Regions from separate parts of the Streptomyces sp. NPDC111516 genome, predicted to be linked through region 2. Evidence: riboswitches for the same ligand, from Rfam matches in the RefSeq annotation. Region 2 holds a riboswitch; each other region holds the start of a gene.
The links. A riboswitch is a leader RNA that binds a small molecule or an ion and turns the genes downstream of it on or off. The one in region 2 is predicted to bind cyclic di-AMP.
Positions count from the first base shown of each region.

Region 1: it holds a riboswitch for cyclic di-AMP, as region 2 does, so the genes downstream of both, ACZ7L9_RS10180 (M23 family metallopeptidase) here and ACZ7L9_RS11600 (C40 family peptidase) in region 2, are expected to answer to the same signal.
Region 3: it holds a riboswitch for cyclic di-AMP, as region 2 does, so the genes downstream of both, ACZ7L9_RS25140 (C40 family peptidase) here and ACZ7L9_RS11600 (C40 family peptidase) in region 2, are expected to answer to the same signal.

Region 1 covers NZ_JBVKBV010000003.1:483,292-489,217, forward strand. The annotation lists tRNA gene ACZ7L9_RS10170 (tRNA-Met) at 120-193, shown strand; gene ACZ7L9_RS10175 (PP2C family protein-serine/threonine phosphatase) at 409-1,569, shown strand; cyclic di-AMP (ydaO/yuaA leader) riboswitch at 1,850-2,002, shown strand; gene ACZ7L9_RS10180 (M23 family metallopeptidase) at 2,014-3,264, shown strand; gene ACZ7L9_RS10185 (aldo/keto reductase) at 3,455-4,399, shown strand; gene ACZ7L9_RS10190 (PrsW family intramembrane metalloprotease) at 4,457-5,926, opposite strand, start outside.
Region 2 covers NZ_JBVKBV010000004.1:278,364-284,289, forward strand. The annotation lists gene ACZ7L9_RS11590 (C40 family peptidase) at 1-981, opposite strand, end outside; gene ACZ7L9_RS11595 (hypothetical protein) at 1,338-1,691, shown strand; gene ACZ7L9_RS11600 (C40 family peptidase) at 1,800-2,975, opposite strand; cyclic di-AMP (ydaO/yuaA leader) riboswitch at 2,974-3,138, opposite strand; gene pcrA (DNA helicase PcrA) at 3,419-5,863, shown strand.
Region 3 covers NZ_JBVKBV010000015.1:10,246-16,171, reverse strand. The annotation lists gene ACZ7L9_RS25170 (8-amino-7-oxononanoate synthase) at 59-1,201, shown strand; gene ACZ7L9_RS25165 (DUF397 domain-containing protein) at 1,194-1,400, opposite strand; gene ACZ7L9_RS25160 (helix-turn-helix domain-containing protein) at 1,426-2,286, opposite strand; gene ACZ7L9_RS25155 (ATP-binding protein) at 2,502-2,933, shown strand; partial or broken gene ACZ7L9_RS25150 (LysR family transcriptional regulator) at 3,090-3,584, opposite strand; partial or broken gene ACZ7L9_RS25145 (LysE family translocator) at 3,541-3,735, shown strand; gene ACZ7L9_RS25140 (C40 family peptidase) at 3,761-4,234, opposite strand; cyclic di-AMP (ydaO/yuaA leader) riboswitch at 4,238-4,402, opposite strand; gene ACZ7L9_RS25135 (hypothetical protein) at 4,806-5,114, opposite strand; gene ACZ7L9_RS25130 (ATP-dependent Clp protease proteolytic subunit) at 5,122-5,757, opposite strand.

The DNA.
Region 1 (5,926 bases), on a different contig from region 2:
GAGGCGGCGGGGGCGCATGGCCGGAGTACCGAGCGAGCGCAAAGCGGTCGGTGATTCGCTCAGTGATTCGCTCAGTGGTCATGAGCCCGCCGCGGATGCCGTACAGTTGTGTTCACCGACGCGGGGTGGAGCAGCTCGGTAGCTCGCTGGGCTCATAACCCAGAGGTCGCAGGTTCAAATCCTGTCCCCGCTACTGAAGACCCGGGCCCGGCACGCATGCAGCGTGCCGGGCCCGGGTCGTTCCAGCTGTGGGCCCCCGAGGGAGCAGGTCGGGCCGGTGTGTGAGCTACGCCACGTACATACCCCCATTGGCCGACGAGGAGTCGCCGCGCGACTCCGCTCCGGCGAGCCTGGGGGTGGGGCGCGGTACCGTCCGCAGCCGCGCGCGTACCGGGCAGGAGACCACAGGTGTGGAAGCGGCTGAAGGGGCGCGGCAGACATGCCGGGGACGGCACGCGTACCCGGCGGTTCGTCCGCGCGCTGCCCGCCCTGATGATCCTCGGCGGGCTGGCGTTCGATTTGTTCACCCCGCCGACGTTCACCGCCATTCCGCTGTTCGTGGCGGCGCCGCTGATCGCCGCGCCGTTCTTCTCGCTGTACAGGACCGTCTGCACCGCCATCGCCTCGATGCTGGCCGTGGTCGCGCTGCGGCTGTACAGCCACACGCTGCCGGACATCGTGCCGCTGATCGAGCTGCTCACCCTGGCCACCGTCTCGGTCCTCGCGGTCGTGATCAACGGCGTCGTGCGGCGCAGCAATGAGCAGCTGGCGTCCGCGCGGGTCATCGCGGAGACCGCCATGCGGGCGGTGCTGCCGAAGCCGTCCGACCGGATCGGCGGGCTGCATGTGGCGGCGCGGTACGAGGCGGCGCAGGCCGAGGAGTTCGTCGGCGGTGACCTGTTCGCCGTGACGGATTCCCCGTACGGGGTGCGGTTGGTGGTCGGGGACGTACGGGGGAAGGGGCTCGACGCCGTGGAGTCGGTGGCGGTGATCATCGGGGCGTTCCGGGAGGCAGCCGAGCAGGAGCGTTCGCTGGAGGGCGTGGCGCATCGGCTGGAGCGGGCGCTGGCGCGGGAGGGGACGCGGCGGGGCGGGCTCGACGCGGTCGAGGGCTTCGTCACCGCCGTGCTGGCCGAGATCCCGGCCGGGCTGCCCCGGGTGCGGATCGTCAACCGCGGCCACCCCGAGCCGATCCTGCTGCATCCGGACGGGGCGCTGGAGGTGCTGGGGCCCACGGTGCCTGCGCTGCCGCTCGGGATGGACCTGGGGGCGTGGCCCGACCGGTCGGACGAGTGGGATCTGCCGGCGGGGACGACCCTGCTCCTGTACACGGACGGCCTCTCCGAGGCGCGGAACGCCGACGGGGTCTTCTACGACCCGGCGGCCCGGCTGCGGGGGCGGATCTTCCCGGGGCCCGAGGAGCTGCTGTCCGCGCTGACCGATGACGTGCGGCTGTACACGGAGGGTGAGACGACCGACGACATGGCGCTGCTCGCGGTCCTACGTCCCGGGGAGGGGCAGCCGGGCCGGCGCAGGACTGTGAAGATCGTGGGTCTGAAAGGGGCGTGACGGATGAGGCGGGGGCTTCGTGCGAGCCGGGCGCGGACTTGAGCGAGGGATGCCACCGTACGTAACCGAAGCGCGCCGCTCCGCATAACATTTGACGCAACGTCAGAAACCGGGTGGTGGCTGAAGGTCGATCAACTCGTCCCATTCCACCCGGTTGTGCACCGTAAAGTCCAGGCCAAAGACGTGAACGATCACTGGGAACAGCTTGGAATCAGGCCCCGGTGTCTATTAACGTTCGATAACGCAGCGCGGTCGTCCCAGCCGCCGTCAGTGGCGGCACCGTGCGCGAGCGCCGAATTCCGCAAGGGAACCGGGGAACCACCTACATGGGGTGAATCGGACACCTGTGTCTCGTGAGAGGCGAAGGGGCCCGTAGGAGACCTTCCTGCTCCGAACCCGTCAGCTAACCCGGTAGGCGAGAAGGAAGGAAAGGAGTGCGCCCCCGTGGCGTCCAACAAGCCTGCCCCCGAGGCCCCCTCTCGGTTCAACCCCGACTTCGGTTCCGGTTACGGCGCTGACTTCGGATCCGGTTCCAATTCCGGCTTCGCTTCCGACTCCGGCTTCAACGCCGACTTCGGTTCCGGCTCCGACTACGGGACCGGTGGGACGGGAACGGCGTACGGCACCGAGCCGGGCGGCGACTTCGCCGGTGACTTCGGTGGCGAATTCCGCGCCGACGGCAACGGTGAGCCCGAACGCGGCTGGGACGAGTGGAACCCCACCGAGGAGTCCGTCCGCCCCGTACGCGGCAAGCACCGCGTCGCCAAGCAGCGCAACGGCCTTGCCCGTAGCTCCACGGTGCTCGGGGTCGGCGTCATCGCGGCGGTCGGCGCGGGCGGCATGGCCTCCGCGCAGAGCAAGCCGCCGGTGTCCATCTCCCTTCCCGATTCCATCGCGAACAACCTTCCCGACGCCAAGTCCCTTCCGGGCGTGGGTTCTCTGTTCTCCGGAGAGTCCGAAGCCGACAAGGCCGCTGTCGCCGCCGCTGCCGCACCGCTCACCACCGCCGGCCTCACCACCGCCGAGGCCGAGCAGGGCACCGCGGACGCGGGCGAGGCGCTCCGCGCGCGCATCCTCCAGCAGGCGGAGCAGCAGCAGGACGCCGCCGCCGCCGAGGCCAAGGCCGCCCAGGAGAAGGAGGCCGCGGAGAAGGCCGCTGCCGAGGCCAAGAAGCAGCAGGACGCGGCCAAGAAGCAGCAGGAAGCGGCCGAGGCCAAGGCCGCCGCCGAAAAGAAGAAGGCGGAGGAAGAGGCCAAGAAGAAGGCCGAGGCCCTGCGGCTCGCCAAGCTCGCCGCCAGCTACGCCATCCCGACCTCCTCGTACACGATCACCTCGACCTTCGGCCAAGCCGGCACGATGTGGTCCTCCGGCTACCACACCGGCCTCGACTTCGCGGCGCCGACGGGTACGCCGATCAAGGCCATACACGGCGGCACCATCAAGTCGGCCGGCTGGTCCGGTTCGTACGGCTACCGCACGGTGCTGGAGCTCGACGACGGTACGGAGCTGTGGTTCTGCCACCAGTCCTCGATCGGCGTGAGCGTCGGGCAGAAGGTCACCACAGGTGAGACCATCGGCCGGGTCGGCGCGACCGGCAACGTGACGGGCCCGCACCTCCACCTGGAGGTCCACACCCCCTCCGGTACGGGCATCGACCCGATGGCCTGGCTGCACGGCAAGGGCCTCAACCCCTGATCCGCAGACCGCCCTCCCGGTTCTCCAGGCCCGGGTGATCCGAGCGGTCCGCGTGATCCGGCGATCCCCGCGATCCGAGCCGGTTCGCCGGCCAGAACCCAGAACTCCGACAGCCCTGACGCTCACCCCCCGACGTCAGGGCTGCCGGTCTGTCGGAATAGCGGGCGTGCTGGAATCCGTTGATCCATTTATGACTTCTCTTCGTAAGCTGGGCCCTTCCGACCTCCAGGTCTTCCCGCTCGCCCTCGGCGGCAACGTCTTCGGCTGGACCGCCGACGAGGAGCATTCGTTCGCCGTGCTGGACGCCTACGCTGCGGCGGGCGGCAACTTCATCGACACCGCCGACGCCTACTCCGCCTGGATCCCGGGCAACGAGGGCGGCGAGTCGGAGACCGTCATCGGAAAGTGGCTCGCGGCCCGCTCCAACCGCTCCGACATGGTCGTCGCCACCAAGGTCGGCGCCCACCCCTCGTACAAGGGGCTCTCCGCCACGAACATCAAGGCCGCGGCCGAGGAGTCGCTGCGCCGGCTCGGCACCGACCACATCGATCTGTACTACACGCACTTCGATGACGAGACCGTCCCGGTCGAGGAGATCATCACTGCCCTCGACGAACTCGTGAAGGAGGGCAAGGTCCGGGAGATCGCCGCCTCCAACATCGGCCCCGAGCGGCTCCAGGCGTCCCTGGACTTCTCGGAGCGCGAGGGGCTGGCCCGGTACGTCGCCCTTCAGCCGCACTACAACCTGGTCTCGCGGGACACGTACGAGGGCGAGCTCCAGGACACGGCCGCCCGGGCCGGGCTCGCCGCCGTCCCGTACTTCGCTCTGGCCTCCGGCTTCCTCACCGGCAAGTACCGTCCGGGGGCTTCGGTGGAGAGCGCCCGCGCCGAGAAGGCCGGCGGGTACCTGGAGTCGGAGCGGGGGCAGAAGGTCCTGGACGCACTCGACAAGGTCGCCAAGGAGCACGACGCCGAGGTCGCGACCGTCGCACTGGCCTGGCTCGCGTCCCGACCGACGGTCGCCGCGCCGATCGCCTCGGCCCGTACGGTCGAGCAGCTGCCCGCGCTGGTGGCCGTCGCCGACCTCCGGCTGACCGAGCAGGAACTGGCGGAACTCACCGAGGCATCCGCCTGATCCAAGGACGCGGTGCGCCGGAGCCCTGACTGCTGAACCAGCCCGTCCGGGGACCGGCTACTGCGGCGGTAGCAGGTACGGATTGTGGCCCCTGTCGTACGGCTGGTACAGCGGTGGAATCCCCGGGACCGGGGACATGTACGGGGCGCGCAGGCGGCCCGTCGCCTGCGCGGCGTACGTCAGGGCGGGGGCGGCCACGTCCCTGCGTTGCCAGAGGTGGTGCAGCAGCTCCAGCTCGCGTTCGGCGAAGTCCGGGCCCGCGGCACCGCGGCGGGCCTGCCGGCGCAGCGAGGCCAGTGAGGTCGCGAACGATTCGTACTCGGCGACGGTGCGGGCGGCAGCCCTGCCGTGGGCCTTGGCCTGTGCTGTGGCATGGGCTCTGACCTGTGCCGACGGCCCGCGCCTCGGGGTATGCGCCGACGTGTATCCGGGCGCGTATCCCGGCCCGGGGCCTGGCCCGGGCCGGTATCCGGGGCCGTACGTCGGCCCGTATCCCGGCCCGTATGGCGGTGGCCAGGGTGCCGGTCCGTACGGGCTGCTCCAGCTTCCCCCGGCCGCGGCGGTGTGTCGTTGGCGTGCGGCGTCGCGGGCCATGCCGCGGGCCCGCATCGAGGAGAGGGCCAGCGGTTCGGCGGGGGTCAGCCAGCCGGCCGCCGCATAGGCGGGCAGCTCGGCGGAGAGCGTACGCAGCTCCCGCTGGCGCGACCAGATCGCCAGCCAGGTGACCAGGCCGAAGACCGGGACCATGAACACCCCGTACACGGCGTAGAAGCTGTACGGGCCGAAGGACGCCGACCCGTTCCACAGGGCGTGCATGCCCATGGCGAGGACGAGACCGAGCAACGGCAGCACGACGCGGCGGAACCGGCGGCGCCGCGCACTGACCGCGGCGAGCCCGAAGCCTATTCCGGTCAGCACCGTGAAGAGCGGATGCGCGAACGGCGACATCACCGCCCGCACGAAGAACGTCGCGGCGGTCACCGAGACGACGCCCGAAGTACCGATCTGCTGGTCCTCACCGAAGGCGTTGCCCAGGTACAGGATGTTCTCGGTGAACGCGAAGCCGCTCGCGGTGAAGCCGGCCACGACGATGCCGTCGACGATCCCGTTGAACTCCCGTTTTCGGAACAGGAAGATGAGCAGGACGGCCGCGGCCTTGGCGCTCTCCTCGATGACCGGTGCTATGACCGTGGCTCCGAGCGTGTCGGCGTTCGACGGGTCGGCGGTGGCCGTGGCTATCCAGCGGGTCGCGAACGAATTCGCCAGGATCGCGACCAGGGCAGCCGCGAACGCGCCCCAGGCGAAGGCGAACAACAGATTCCGCCACGACGCCGGTTCGACCCGGTCCAGCCAGCGGAACGCCGCCATGAGGAGCGGTACGGGCAGCACGGCGAGACCCAGACCGACGAGAAACCCCTCGGTGCCCGTCTGATCGCGGACCAGGGCCAGGATCGCCAGTCCGCACAGCGTGAGCACCGTGCACACGACCGCGATGCGGAACGTCCTGCTGCGCCACACCATGCCGAC
Region 2 (5,926 bases):
CGGGTGCGGGGCGTGGATCATCTGGCCGTTGCCGATGTAGAGCCCGACATGGCTGATGCCCGAGTAGAAGAACACCAGGTCGCCCGGGACCAGTTCGGAGCGCGGGATGTGCTGTCCGGCGTTGATCTGGGTGTACGTGGTCCGGGGCAGCGAGACGCCGGCGGAGCGCCAGGCGGCCTGGGTGAGCCCGGAGCAGTCGAACGAGAACGGGCCTGTCGCGCCCCAGACGTACGGCTTGCCGAGCGCCCCGTACGCGAACGCGACGGCCTCGGCGGCGCGGGAGTTGGCGGCCAGTACGGGGCCGCGCGCGGTGCTGCGGTCGGCGCGGCCGGCGGAAAGCACGCCGTCCGAGACCTCGTAGGCGGTGCGCTCGGCCGGGGACAGGGTGGCGAGGAGCCGTTGCGCGTCGGCCAGTTTGGCCCTGACCGTTGCCTTGTGTTCCTTCAGCTCGGCCTGGCGCGATGCCAGCGCCGCCAGCTTGCCCTTGGCCTGCGAGCGCAGTTGGGCGATCCGGGCGACCTGCCGCTCCACCTGGTCGACCTCGGCGGCCTGGCGGTCGCCGATCCGGTCCATGTACGAGGCGCGCTCCAGGTACTGGTCGGGGTCGGAGGAGAGCGCCAGCTGTACGGACGGGTCGAGGCCGCCGGTGCGGTACTGCGCGGCGGCGAGCGAACCCAGTGCGTTGCGCGAGGCGTTGAGACGCTCGGTCCTGCGAGCGGCCTCGTCGCGCAGGGTGTCGACGGCGTCGGCGGCAGCGGTCGCCTGCTCCTTCGCGCCGTTGTACTGCTCGGTGGCGACCTCCGCGTCGTGGTAGAGCCGGTCCACCTCGGCGGTGATCTGAGCGGGGGTTCGCTGGGGGTCGGCGTGTGCCGAACCCGGTAATACGGCAGCGGTGGCGGCCCCGGCGAAGGCGAGTGTGGCCGCGGTGCGGGCAGCAGAGCCGATGTACGGGCGCTGCTTGGGTTTCCGGTGCGCTGCCACGGGGGCGTGCGTCCTTCCTGGCGACTTCCCGTCGGGGTCTACCGGCGGGCCCGCCGGAGGTCCGGCGGCGGGTCACCAACAGGGGAGCGGCCCGCCGCCGGACTTCTCGGCGGGGTGACCGGTGTGCCGTCCGGGTGCGGAGCGGCGGTGAAGACGGTCACCTGCCAGGGACGCTAAACCCGGGGCACGGGGAAGAGTCGTAATGACGCCTATTGCCTCATTTTGGCGCGGCACTGTCTCTGTTTGATCGGAAAAATGACAACAGAGTGAGGCAATTGGTGCAGACACGAGTGAAGCGGCAGGAAGCTGCACCTGCCTGCGGAGTGGTGATATGGGCGGGGCTAGGCTGCGGCCTCATGGAAGCACTCATTCATGTCTTCGTCGCCCTGCACATCATCGGTATCGCCTCTCTGCTGGGCGGCTTCCTGACCCAGATGAAGGCGATGGGCGCGGGCACGGCCCGGTTCGTCCCGGCGATGCTGCACGGCGCGCTGACGATGCTGGTCACCGGTGTCGCGCTGGTCGGGCTCAACCAGGCCGACGGCAACACCGTGAACAACATCAAGATCGGGGTCAAGCTGCTGTTCCTGGTCGTCATACTCGCGCTGGTCTACATCAAGCGGGACGAGGAGAAGGTCGACAAGGGTGCCTTCTCGGCCGTGGGCGGGCTGACGCTCGCCAACATCTTCATCGCCACGCTCTGGACCTGAGAAACCGAGACCTGGGGCCGCTGTCCTGAGAGCCGGGGCCTGAGCCGGACCCGGGTCCTGCGTCGGCCGGGGCGCGGCCCGCGCCCCGGCCGACGGCCACGCGAACCGCTACGCCGGCCGCACGCTGCCGTAGATCGGCATGTAGTAGATCGACTCCTCGCGCACATTCGCTCCCGGCTTCGGCGCGTGGATCATCATCCCGTCGCCCTTGTAGATGCCGACGTGGCTGATGTCGTCGTAGAAGAAGACGAGGTCGCCCGGGCGCAGGTCCGCCGTCGCGACCCGGGTGCCTGTTTTCACCTGGTCCCACGTGGTGCGCGGGATGCCGACGCCCGCGGCCTTCCACGCCGCCTGGGTGAGCCCGGAGCAGTCGTACGAGGACGGGCCCGTCGCGCCCCAGACGTACGGCTTGCCGATCTGGGCCCGGGCGAAGGCGAGGACCTTCTCCGCCTTGGTGGTGGCGCTGCTGTCCGAGCCGGTGCCCGTGCCGGTGCCCGTGCCGGTGCCCGTGCTCGTACCGCTGCCGGAATTTGCTTCCTTCGCGGCCTCTGCGGCCTTACGGTCCGCCTCCGCCTTGGCGGCGGCCTGCTGCTTGGCCAGTTCCTCCGCCTTGCGCCGGGCCTCCGCCTCCTTCTTCCGCTCCAGCGCCGCGAGCCGCGCCTTCTCCTCGACGGTCAGTTTCGACAGCAACGCGCGTGCCTCGCCCAGCTTCTTCTGGACGTCCTGCTTGCTGGTGCGCAGCGTGGTCTGCGTCGTGGTCAGCGTCTCCAGGCTCTGTACCGCTTCGGCCCGCTTCTTCGCCGCCTTGGTCTGCTGCGTACGGAAGTCCGTGATCGCCTTCTGCTGCCGGCTGGTCATCCGGTCCATCAGCTGGTTCTGGTCGAAGTACGACTGCGGGTCGTCGGCCAGGAAGAAGGTGGCGCTCGGCGCGATGGTGCCGCTGCGGTACTGCGCGGCCGCGTACGTGCCGAGCGTCCTGCGGGCGTCGTTGAGCTGGTCGGCGCGCTGGGCGACATCATTCAGCAGGGCGTCGACCTTGGTGCGCTGGGTGGCGGCGGCTTCCTTCGCCTGGTTGTACTGCTGGGTCGCGGTGCCCGCCTGCCGGTAGAGGTCGTCGACCTTCTTCTGGACGTCCTCGATGCTGGGTTTCGGGGCGGGGGCGGCCATCGCGCTCTGCGTGGAGAGCAGGGTCACGGACGCCAGTGCCGCCGTCGTGAGCCCGACGGCCGGTGTGGTGGTGCGCACCCGGGTGCGCGGTTTGCGATGCGACGCCAAGGCCGGCATCTCCTTCCGTGGACCGCCTACCGGGTTAGCTGTCGGGTTCGGGCGGAACGGAAGGCTGCCCTACGGTCCGCGTGGGGGCAAGGACCGATTCACCCCGGTGCTGCGTGTGGGTCCCCGGTTCCGGACTCCCGCGAGGGCAGCCCGGATTCGGCGTGGGCGCCCGCTCGGCGTGGTTCGCCTCAGGGGGTACGGGCCGCCCGGACGAGCACGCTAGCCAACCCATGGTGCGGCTGTGAAGGTTGATGTTCGATATGCCCGATACATTTTCGTGACCTCGGCGAAGTGGGGCGGCAAGGGCGGCCGGGGGCCCGGAATTCCTCACCCGGAGTGGGTGCCCGCTCTCTTTGCGTGCCCGGTAGCGGGGCGGGGTCGGTCATGCGGCCCGGGTCCGGTTCGGCATGCGGCCGTCGTGTGTCGGTGCGGCGGCCTAGACTCGACAAGCGATGAGCAGCCTCTTTGACGACAGCTTCCTGGCCGGCCTCCAGCACTCGGAGGAAGAGCCCCCGCCGCCCCCCGAGGACCCCGCACCCGAAGCGGTGCCGGAGGACCTCTTCGCGGGCGTATTCGACGGGCCCCCGCCGCCCAGGGAGGAGTACTACCGCGACGGCGCGCACCGCCCCGTCATCGACCCGGCGGCGCTCCTCGACGGGCTGAACACCGAGCAGCGCGCCGCCGTGGTCCACGCGGGCTCCCCGCTGCTCATCGTGGCCGGGGCGGGCTCCGGCAAGACGCGGGTGCTGACCCACCGGATCGCCCACCTCCTTGCCGAGCGCGGGGTGCACCCCGGCCAGATCCTGGCGATCACCTTCACCAACAAGGCCGCGGGCGAGATGAAGGAGCGCGTCGAGCAGCTCGTCGGACCACGCGCCAACGCCATGTGGGTCATGACCTTCCACAGCGCGTGCGTACGCATCCTGCGCCGCGAGTCGAAGAAGCTCGGCTTCACGTCATCGTTCTCGATCTACGACGCCGCCGACTCCAAGCGGCTGATGGCCCTGGTCTGCCGCGATCTGGACCTCGACCCGAAGCGCTTCCCGCCGAAGTCGTTCACGGCGAAGGTCTCCAACCTGAAGAACGAGCTGATCGACGAGGAGACCTTCGCCGGCCAGGCCGCGGACGGTTTCGAGAAGACCCTCGCCCAGGCCTACGCGATGTACCAGTCCCGGCTGCGCGAGGCCAACGCGCTGGACTTCGACGACATCATCATGACGACGGTCCACCTGCTCCAGGCGTTCCCCGACGTCGCGGAGCACTACCGCCGCCGGTTCCGGCACGTCCTCGTCGACGAGTACCAGGACACCAACCACGCCCAGTACACCCTCGTACGCGAACTGGTCGGCCCGGTCGGCGAGGGCGACGCCCCCGCCGAGCTGTGCGTCGTCGGTGACGCGGACCAGTCGATCTACGCCTTCCGCGGCGCGACCATCCGCAACATCCTCCAGTTCGAGGAGGACTACCCGGACGCGACCACGATCCTGCTGGAGCAGAACTACCGCTCCACGCAGACGATCCTGTCCGCCGCCAACGCGGTCATCGAGCGCAACGAGAGCCGCCGCCCCAAGAACCTCTGGACGAACGCCGGCACCGGCGCCCGGATCACCGGCTATGTCGCCGACACCGAGCACGACGAGGCGCAGTTCGTCGCCGACGAGATCGACCGGCTGACCGACGCGGGCGACGCCAAGGCAGGCGACGTCGCGGTCTTCTACCGTACGAACGCGCAGTCCCGGGTCTTCGAAGAGATCTTCATCCGCGTCGGACTGCCCTACAAGGTCGTCGGCGGCGTGCGCTTCTACGAACGCAAGGAGGTCCGGGACGTCCTGGCCTACCTCCGGGTCCTCGCCAACCCCGAGGACACCGTCCCGCTGCGCCGCATCCTCAATGTGCCCAAACGCGGCATCGGCGACCGCGCCGAAGCCATGATCGACGCGCTGTCGATGCGCGAGAAGATCACCTTCCCGCAGGCGCTGCGCCGGGTCGACGAGGCGTACGGCATGGCGGCCCGGTCGGCCAATGCCGTCAAGCGGTTCAACACGCTGATGGAGGAGCTGCGCACGATCGTCGAGTCCGGCGCGGGCCCGGCGGTGGTCCTGGAAGCCGTCCTGGAGCGGACCGGCTATCTCGCCGAGCTCCAGGCGTCCACCGACCCGCAGGACGAGACCCGTATCGAGAACCTTCAGGAACTCGCCGCCGTCGCCCTCGAATTCGAGCAGGAGCGGGGAGAGGCCGGCGAGGAAGGCGCGGGCACCCTCGCCGAGTTCCTGGAGCGGGTCGCGCTCGTCGCCGACTCCGACCAGATCCCCGACGAGGACGAGGACGGCTCCGGCGTCATCACGCTGATGACGCTGCACACCGCGAAGGGCCTCGAATTCCCGGTGGTCTTCCTGACCGGCATGGAGGACGGCGTCTTCCCGCACATGCGGGCGCTCGGCCAGGTCAAGGAGCTGGAGGAGGAGCGGCGGCTCGCATACGTAGGCATCACCCGGGCCCGCGAGCGGCTCTATCTGACCCGGGCGGCGATGCGCAGCGCGTGGGGTCAGCCCTCGTACAACCCGCCGTCGCGGTTCCTGGAGGAGATCCCGGACCAGCACCTGGAGTGGAAGCGGACCGGGCCGATGGCGGCCCCGGCCGGACCGACGTCGGGGATCACCTCGTCGTTGTCGTCGTCCCGTTCGCGCTCCGGCCCCTCGGGCTTCGCGACCCGGCGGACCTCGGACAAGCCGACGATCACGCTGGCCGTCGGGGACCGCGTCACGCACGACCAGTTCGGGCTCGGCACGGTGACCGCCGTCGAGGGGATCGGCGACCAGGCGAAGGCGACGGTCGACTTCGGGGACGAACGGCCGAAGAAGCTGCTGCTGCGGTACGCGCCGGTCGAGAAGCTTTAGCGCTCCTCTTGGGTCGGGCGGAGGGGCGTACGGGCAGGCGGCCGGGGCTGTTGCTCCGGCCGC
Region 3 (5,926 bases), on a different contig from region 2:
CCATGACCTGTTGCGCGCCCGGCTAGGCTCTGTGAGCTGCCTACAAAAGGGACCGCTCATGTCGTTCGCCCCGTTCGACTGGATCGACGACGAGGCGCGCCGCCGCGCGGACGCCGGACTCGTCCGTACGCTCCGCCCGCGGCCCGCCGAACCAGAACTCCTGGACCTCGCGAGCAACGACTATCTGGGCCTGACCCGGCACCCCGAGGTCACCGCTGCCGCCGCCGAGGCCGCCCGCCGGTGGGGTGCGGGTGCGACCGGATCGCGGCTCGTCACCGGCTCCACCGCCCTGCACGCCGAACTCGAACACGAGCTGGCCGAATTCTGCGGGTTCGAGGCGGCTCTGGTCCTGTCATCGGGGTACGCGGCCAATCTCGCCGCCCTCACCGCGCTCACCGGCCGCGGCTCGCTGATCGTCTCCGACGCGGGCAACCACGCTTCGATCGTGGACGGTTGCCGGCTCTCCCGGGCCGAGACCGCCGTCGTGCCGCACGCCGACCCCGGCGCGGTGCGCAAGGCCCTGCAGACACACGACGGCCGTGCGCTGGCGGTCAGCGACTCGGTCTTCTCGGTCGACGGCGACGCCGCGCCGCTGCCCGAACTGGCCGACGTCTGCCGGACGGAGGGCGCCGCACTGCTCGTCGACGACGCGCACGGTCTGGGCGTACTGGGGGACGGCGGCCGGGGCGCGCTCGCCGCCGCCGGTCTCGCGGGCGGCGACGGAATCGTCACCACGCTCACCCTCTCCAAGTCCCTGGGCAGCCAGGGGGGAGCGGTCCTCGGTCCTGCCCAGGTCATCGAACACCTGGTCAACACGGCCCGGTCATTCATCTTCGACACGGGTCTCGCGCCGGCCGCCGCGGGCGCCGCGCTGGGTGGCCTGCGGCTGCTCGGCCGCGAGCCGGAGCGCGCCGAACGAGTCCGTGACGTCGCCACCGCGCTGTACGAGCGGCTGACCGCCGCCGGCCTGACCGCCGTACGCCCAGACGCCGCCGTGGTCTCGGTACGGGCGCCCTCGGCGGACGCGGCGGTGCGCTGGGCGGCCGACTGCCGTACCGCGGGACTCGCGGTGGGATGCTTCCGGCCGCCGTCGGTGCCGGACGGCATTTCCCGGCTGCGGCTGACCGCGCGCGCCGATCTGACCGAGGAGCAGATCGCCGAGGCGGTGGCGATCGTGCGGCGGACCGCTCCCGTCAGCTGACCGAACCCCGGTGCAGGCCGGAGACGAAAGAGGTCCAGGCCGCCGCGGAGAACCGCAGCGGTGGCCTGGACACATCCTTGGAGTCCCGCACGGCCAGCTGTTCGTCACCGAACGGCGCGGCCTCCACGCAGTTGTTCATCCCCGTGCTGCGGCTGCTGCGCCGCCACCGTAACGAGTGCTGTGCGAAGCAATCCGACATGACGCCCCCCTCGGGCGGTCCGGGTTCACTGATCGTCGCGGTCGATCGCGGCGATGAGGTCCAACGAGTGCTGCGGCGACAGCGCGTGCGCCTGCATCGTGCGGAAGGCCGAGCTGTACGCCTCAAGGTCTTCTTTCCGCTCCAGATAGAGGCTACTCGTCAAATGGTCGAGAACTACCACGTCCAGATCAGAAGTGTTCGGAAATGAGAAAATAACGAAAGGTCCGGTGAGGCCGGCATATTCACCGCCCGAGAACGGCAGCAACTGGAGTCGCACATGGGGAAGTTGAGCCACTCGGGTCAGATGACGCAGCTGATTTCTCATCACCCGGCGCCCGCCGACCCGGCGCCGCAGCACCGCCTCGTCGAGCACCGCGCTCAGCCGCAGTGGCGGATCGGTCCGCAGCACCCCCTGCCGGGCAAGCCGTACCTCCACCAGGGAATCCAGTTCGCCGGCGGGCAACCCGTCCAGCGACGCCCGGGTCACCGCACGGGCGTAGTCCGCCGTCTGCAGGAGCCCGGGCACCACCGAGGTCTCCAGGGTGCGCGCGGTCCGAGCCTGGGACTCCAGACTGATGAAGTCGCGGTACTGGGGCGGAATCAGACCGCGATACGCATGCCACCAGCCGGTGCCGCCCCCACCCGCCGAACCCGCCAGTCCCTCCAGGAGCGTCCGCAGTTGCGGGTCGTCCACGCCGTACGCGTCCAGCAGCCGTGCCACATCGGCCGGCCGCACTCCACTGACACCGGTCTCGATCCGGCTCACCTTCGACTGGTGCCAACCGAGCATCCGCCCGGCGTCCCGGCTGGTCAGCCCCGACGCCAGACGCAGACTCCGCAGCTCCTCCCCGAGCTTGCGGCGTCGTACCACAGGACCGTGCTGCATCTGCGGCCTCCCTCCCTCTCCGCTCCTCTTCCTGCCGAGCGGACAGTGTGACGCCCGCATACGGTTTTGCGTGGCTGGGTTCACCGCATTGAGCGATAGATATATGCATATCTTGGTGGATCGCCGCCAGAGGGGGCAGCATCAGTGGCAATCTGGCGCGAAGCGCAACCGGGTCCGATCGCGAGTCGGTCCGGGTGGGAAAGGGACGGCTCGCCATGGCAGACCACCAAGAAGCAAGCATCACTCTGCCGAGCGAGCCGGTGTCGGTCGCGGCGGCCCGGAGATATGTGGACCGGGTACTCACCGAATGGGGCCTGGCCACCGCCACGGAGTTCGCCGACGGCATCCGGCTCATCGTTTCGGAACTCGCGACCAACGCCGTCCAGCACACCTTCGGACAGTCGCCCACCTTCACCGTGGACCTGAGGCTGGAGCGGGAGGAGCAGCTGCATCTGGGGGTGACGGACAGTCACCCGCGCTGGCCCCGGCGGCTGCCCGCCGCCGTTCAGCAGGACAACGGACGGGGCATGGTGATCATCCGCTCTCTGGCCAAGGAGTGCGGAGGCCGGCTCACTGTCACCCCCACCGCCGACGGCGGCAAGACGGTCTGGATCGCGCTCCCGTGGAGCATCCCCGTACAGAACTGACCGGCCTTCCGATCTGCCCCGTTCCCCGGGCAGGCCGACGGCTACGCCTCGCTCGCTGATCGAACACCCGGGATGCCGCGCTAGATTGACGGACCGATTCTTGTCCATAGGCAGTTGGAGACCCTCGGTGACCGAAGTTGTGGTGTTTCACCATGCTCAGGGCCTCACCTCGGGCGTGACCGCCTTTCCCGACGAACTGCGCGGTGACGGGTTCGCCGTGCGTACGCCCGACCTGTACGACGGCCGTACCTTCGACACCCTGGAGGCGGACTGGTGTACGCGGAACAGATCGGCGTCGAGGCACTCGGTGACGGCCGGTTCCACGTCCGGGTGGGCGCGACGGAAGGCGCTCAGGACCGGCGGAAACAGATGGACGCCCGCGGTGGTGAACGTACCGACGCGCAGACGTCCGCCGGAGAGCCCGGAGAGGTGGGCCAGCTCATGGCGGGCCTGGTCCATCTCGTCGAGGATCCGTCGTGCGCGTCCGACCAGCAGCTCGCCGGCGGCTGTGAGGTGGGCCCCTCAGTGGCGGCGGACCAGCAGCGCGGCGCCCGCCTCCCGCTCCAGTTCGGCGGGCTGCTGGGAGAGGGCGCAGGCGCGGTAGCGGCTCCCGAGGGCCTTGCTGCTTGCGACGATCGTCGTGCTGCTCACGTTGGTCTGGTTCCACGCCGTGGCGCTCCTGGTGGACCGGATGGGCCGGTGGCTGCGCAGGCCGCGTACCTCCCGCGCCATCGAGGGCGGCAGTGGCACGGCGCTCACCGCGTTGGGGCCGGTGCCGGCGTCCGGCCCTCTGCTGCACTGAGGTTCTCAGCTGCGCTGAGACCGCGTCAGCGGACCCGACCGTAAGAGACGCGCTTCGTCCAGATCTTCTCCAGCCGGACCACCGCACCGGTCCTCGGTGAGTGCCAGATCTTGCCGTGACCGGCGTAGATCCCCACGTGGTAGACGAAGCGGCCGGAGTGGAAGAAGACCAGATCGCCGCGTTGCCTGTGCGAGGCCGGGATATGACGAGTCTTGTTGTACTGCTGCTGGGCCGTGCGGGGGAGCTTCTTGCCCGCCTTCCTGAACGAATAGACCGTCAGCCCCGAGCAGTCGAAGCGGTTGGGGCCGATGGCCCCCCATCTGTACGGCGATCCCTTCTTGGACGCGGCGACCTTGAGCGCCTTCATGGAGAGGGGCGCCGCTTGGGCCTCCGTTGTGGCGCCCGGGGCGAGCATGGTGCCGCCGACGGCGGCCAGAGTCAGAACCGAGGCCGTACCGGCCCGGGCGAGCAGAGACGGGACATGAACCTGCGCAGTCATGCGCAACCCTTCGTCAGCCGCCTGTGAAGGATGACCTGTCGGGTTCGGGCTGGCGAAGTTGCCCGGCCGCGCTCGGCGGCTTCACCCCGAGGGCCGACCGGAGATCCGGTCGACCCGTTGTGCTCGGGTCCTCCACTCCTGCCGATCCACTTTTGTCGACCAGACATCCGGACGGCGGCAGGACTCGGCGTCCGCCCGGACCGCCCCGTCGCTGTGGCGGGGGCTTGTCGTCCCAGGGATCTTGACTCACCGACTGCCGGATTTCCGAGGAGGAACGACGAATTGTGTGGCTCCTCACGGATGACCCGTTCGGGTGGAGCCGACGGTTTCGGGAGTGCTGACGGTCATTCGGACCGGTCCCCGTACCAGGGGTGGAATCGCAGATTCCGCTCATTGCCCGCCCGGAGAACGCAAGTGGAGAATTCCCTCATGAGAGGAAGTTTCTACGCCGAAAGAGCGAGGAATTTTGATGTGACCACCGGGCGTGTCGCGAAGGGGAGTTGGGTGCCTCCTTCCGGGTGGGGGCAGGGGAGCCGGCTGGTCCCGACCGGCCTGGCGACGAAAGGGTTGATCAACTCGCCGGAGCGGGGGGCAGGGTGACGCGTCCGGCCCGCCGTTCCCCGTCCAGCACCCGCAGCGCCCGGACCAGGGTGGCGGCGTGGATCTGTGCTTCGCCGCGCTCGTGCATCAACGCGAGGGCGTCCCGCAGCGCACCCGCCCGTGAGGCCAGTGCCTGCGCGGCCCGCAGTGCGCCGTAGGTGTCGCTGCCGCGGGCCGGATTGATCCGGCCCAGCTGGTCGAGGACTTCGAGATAGCGGTCGATGAACTCGCCCTCGGCGCACGTCAGTGCGGGCAATGGTGGCAACTCGGATGGCGGCACAGGGCGTTCACCGCGCGCCGTGCGACGGGAGCGACGACTTCCGGTTCTCCACGATGTGGTCCACCAGTCCGTACGCCTTGGCGCCCGAGGCGTCGAGGATGAGATCGCGCTCGATGTCGGTGGCGATCTGTTCGGCGCCGCGGCCGGTATGGCGGGCCAGCAGCGTGGTGAGCATCTCTTGGACCCGCTCCAACTCCCTCGCCTCGATCTCCAGATCGGACGGCTGGCCCTGCACCGGCTCGGTGAGCTCGGGCTGCTGAACGACGACCCGCGCCCCGGGCAGTGCGTGCCGCCTGCCGGGAGCGCCCGCCGCGAGCAGCACCGACGCGCAGGAACCTGCCTGGCCGAGGCAGTAGGTCTCCACCTCGCAGGTGAGGTACTCCATCGTGTCGTAGATCGCCGACATGGCCCCGAACGAGCCGCCGGGGGAGTTGATGTAGAGGGAGATGGGCCGGTCCGGGGCGGCGTGTTCCAGGTACATGAACTGGGCGACCAGATCGTTGGCCGCGGTGTCGTCGACCGGGGTGCCGAGGAAGACGATCCGTTCGGCGAGCAGCTTGGAGTACGGGTCGAGGGTGCGGGTCCCGTTGGTCGTGCGCTCGGTGAACTCGGGCAGCACGTAGCGGGCGGCAGGACGGAACAGCATGAACGATGCCTCTCCTCAGGGATCTGTACGGGATTCGCATGGGCGGGGTCTGCGCAAGCACCTGTAGAAAATGTACAGGACGTACAGAAGGTTATGTGGGAGCACATCCTGGTGATCCACTGAAGTGCCCAGGTCAGAGGTCGTTTTTGCTGTTCGCCGAGGGCAG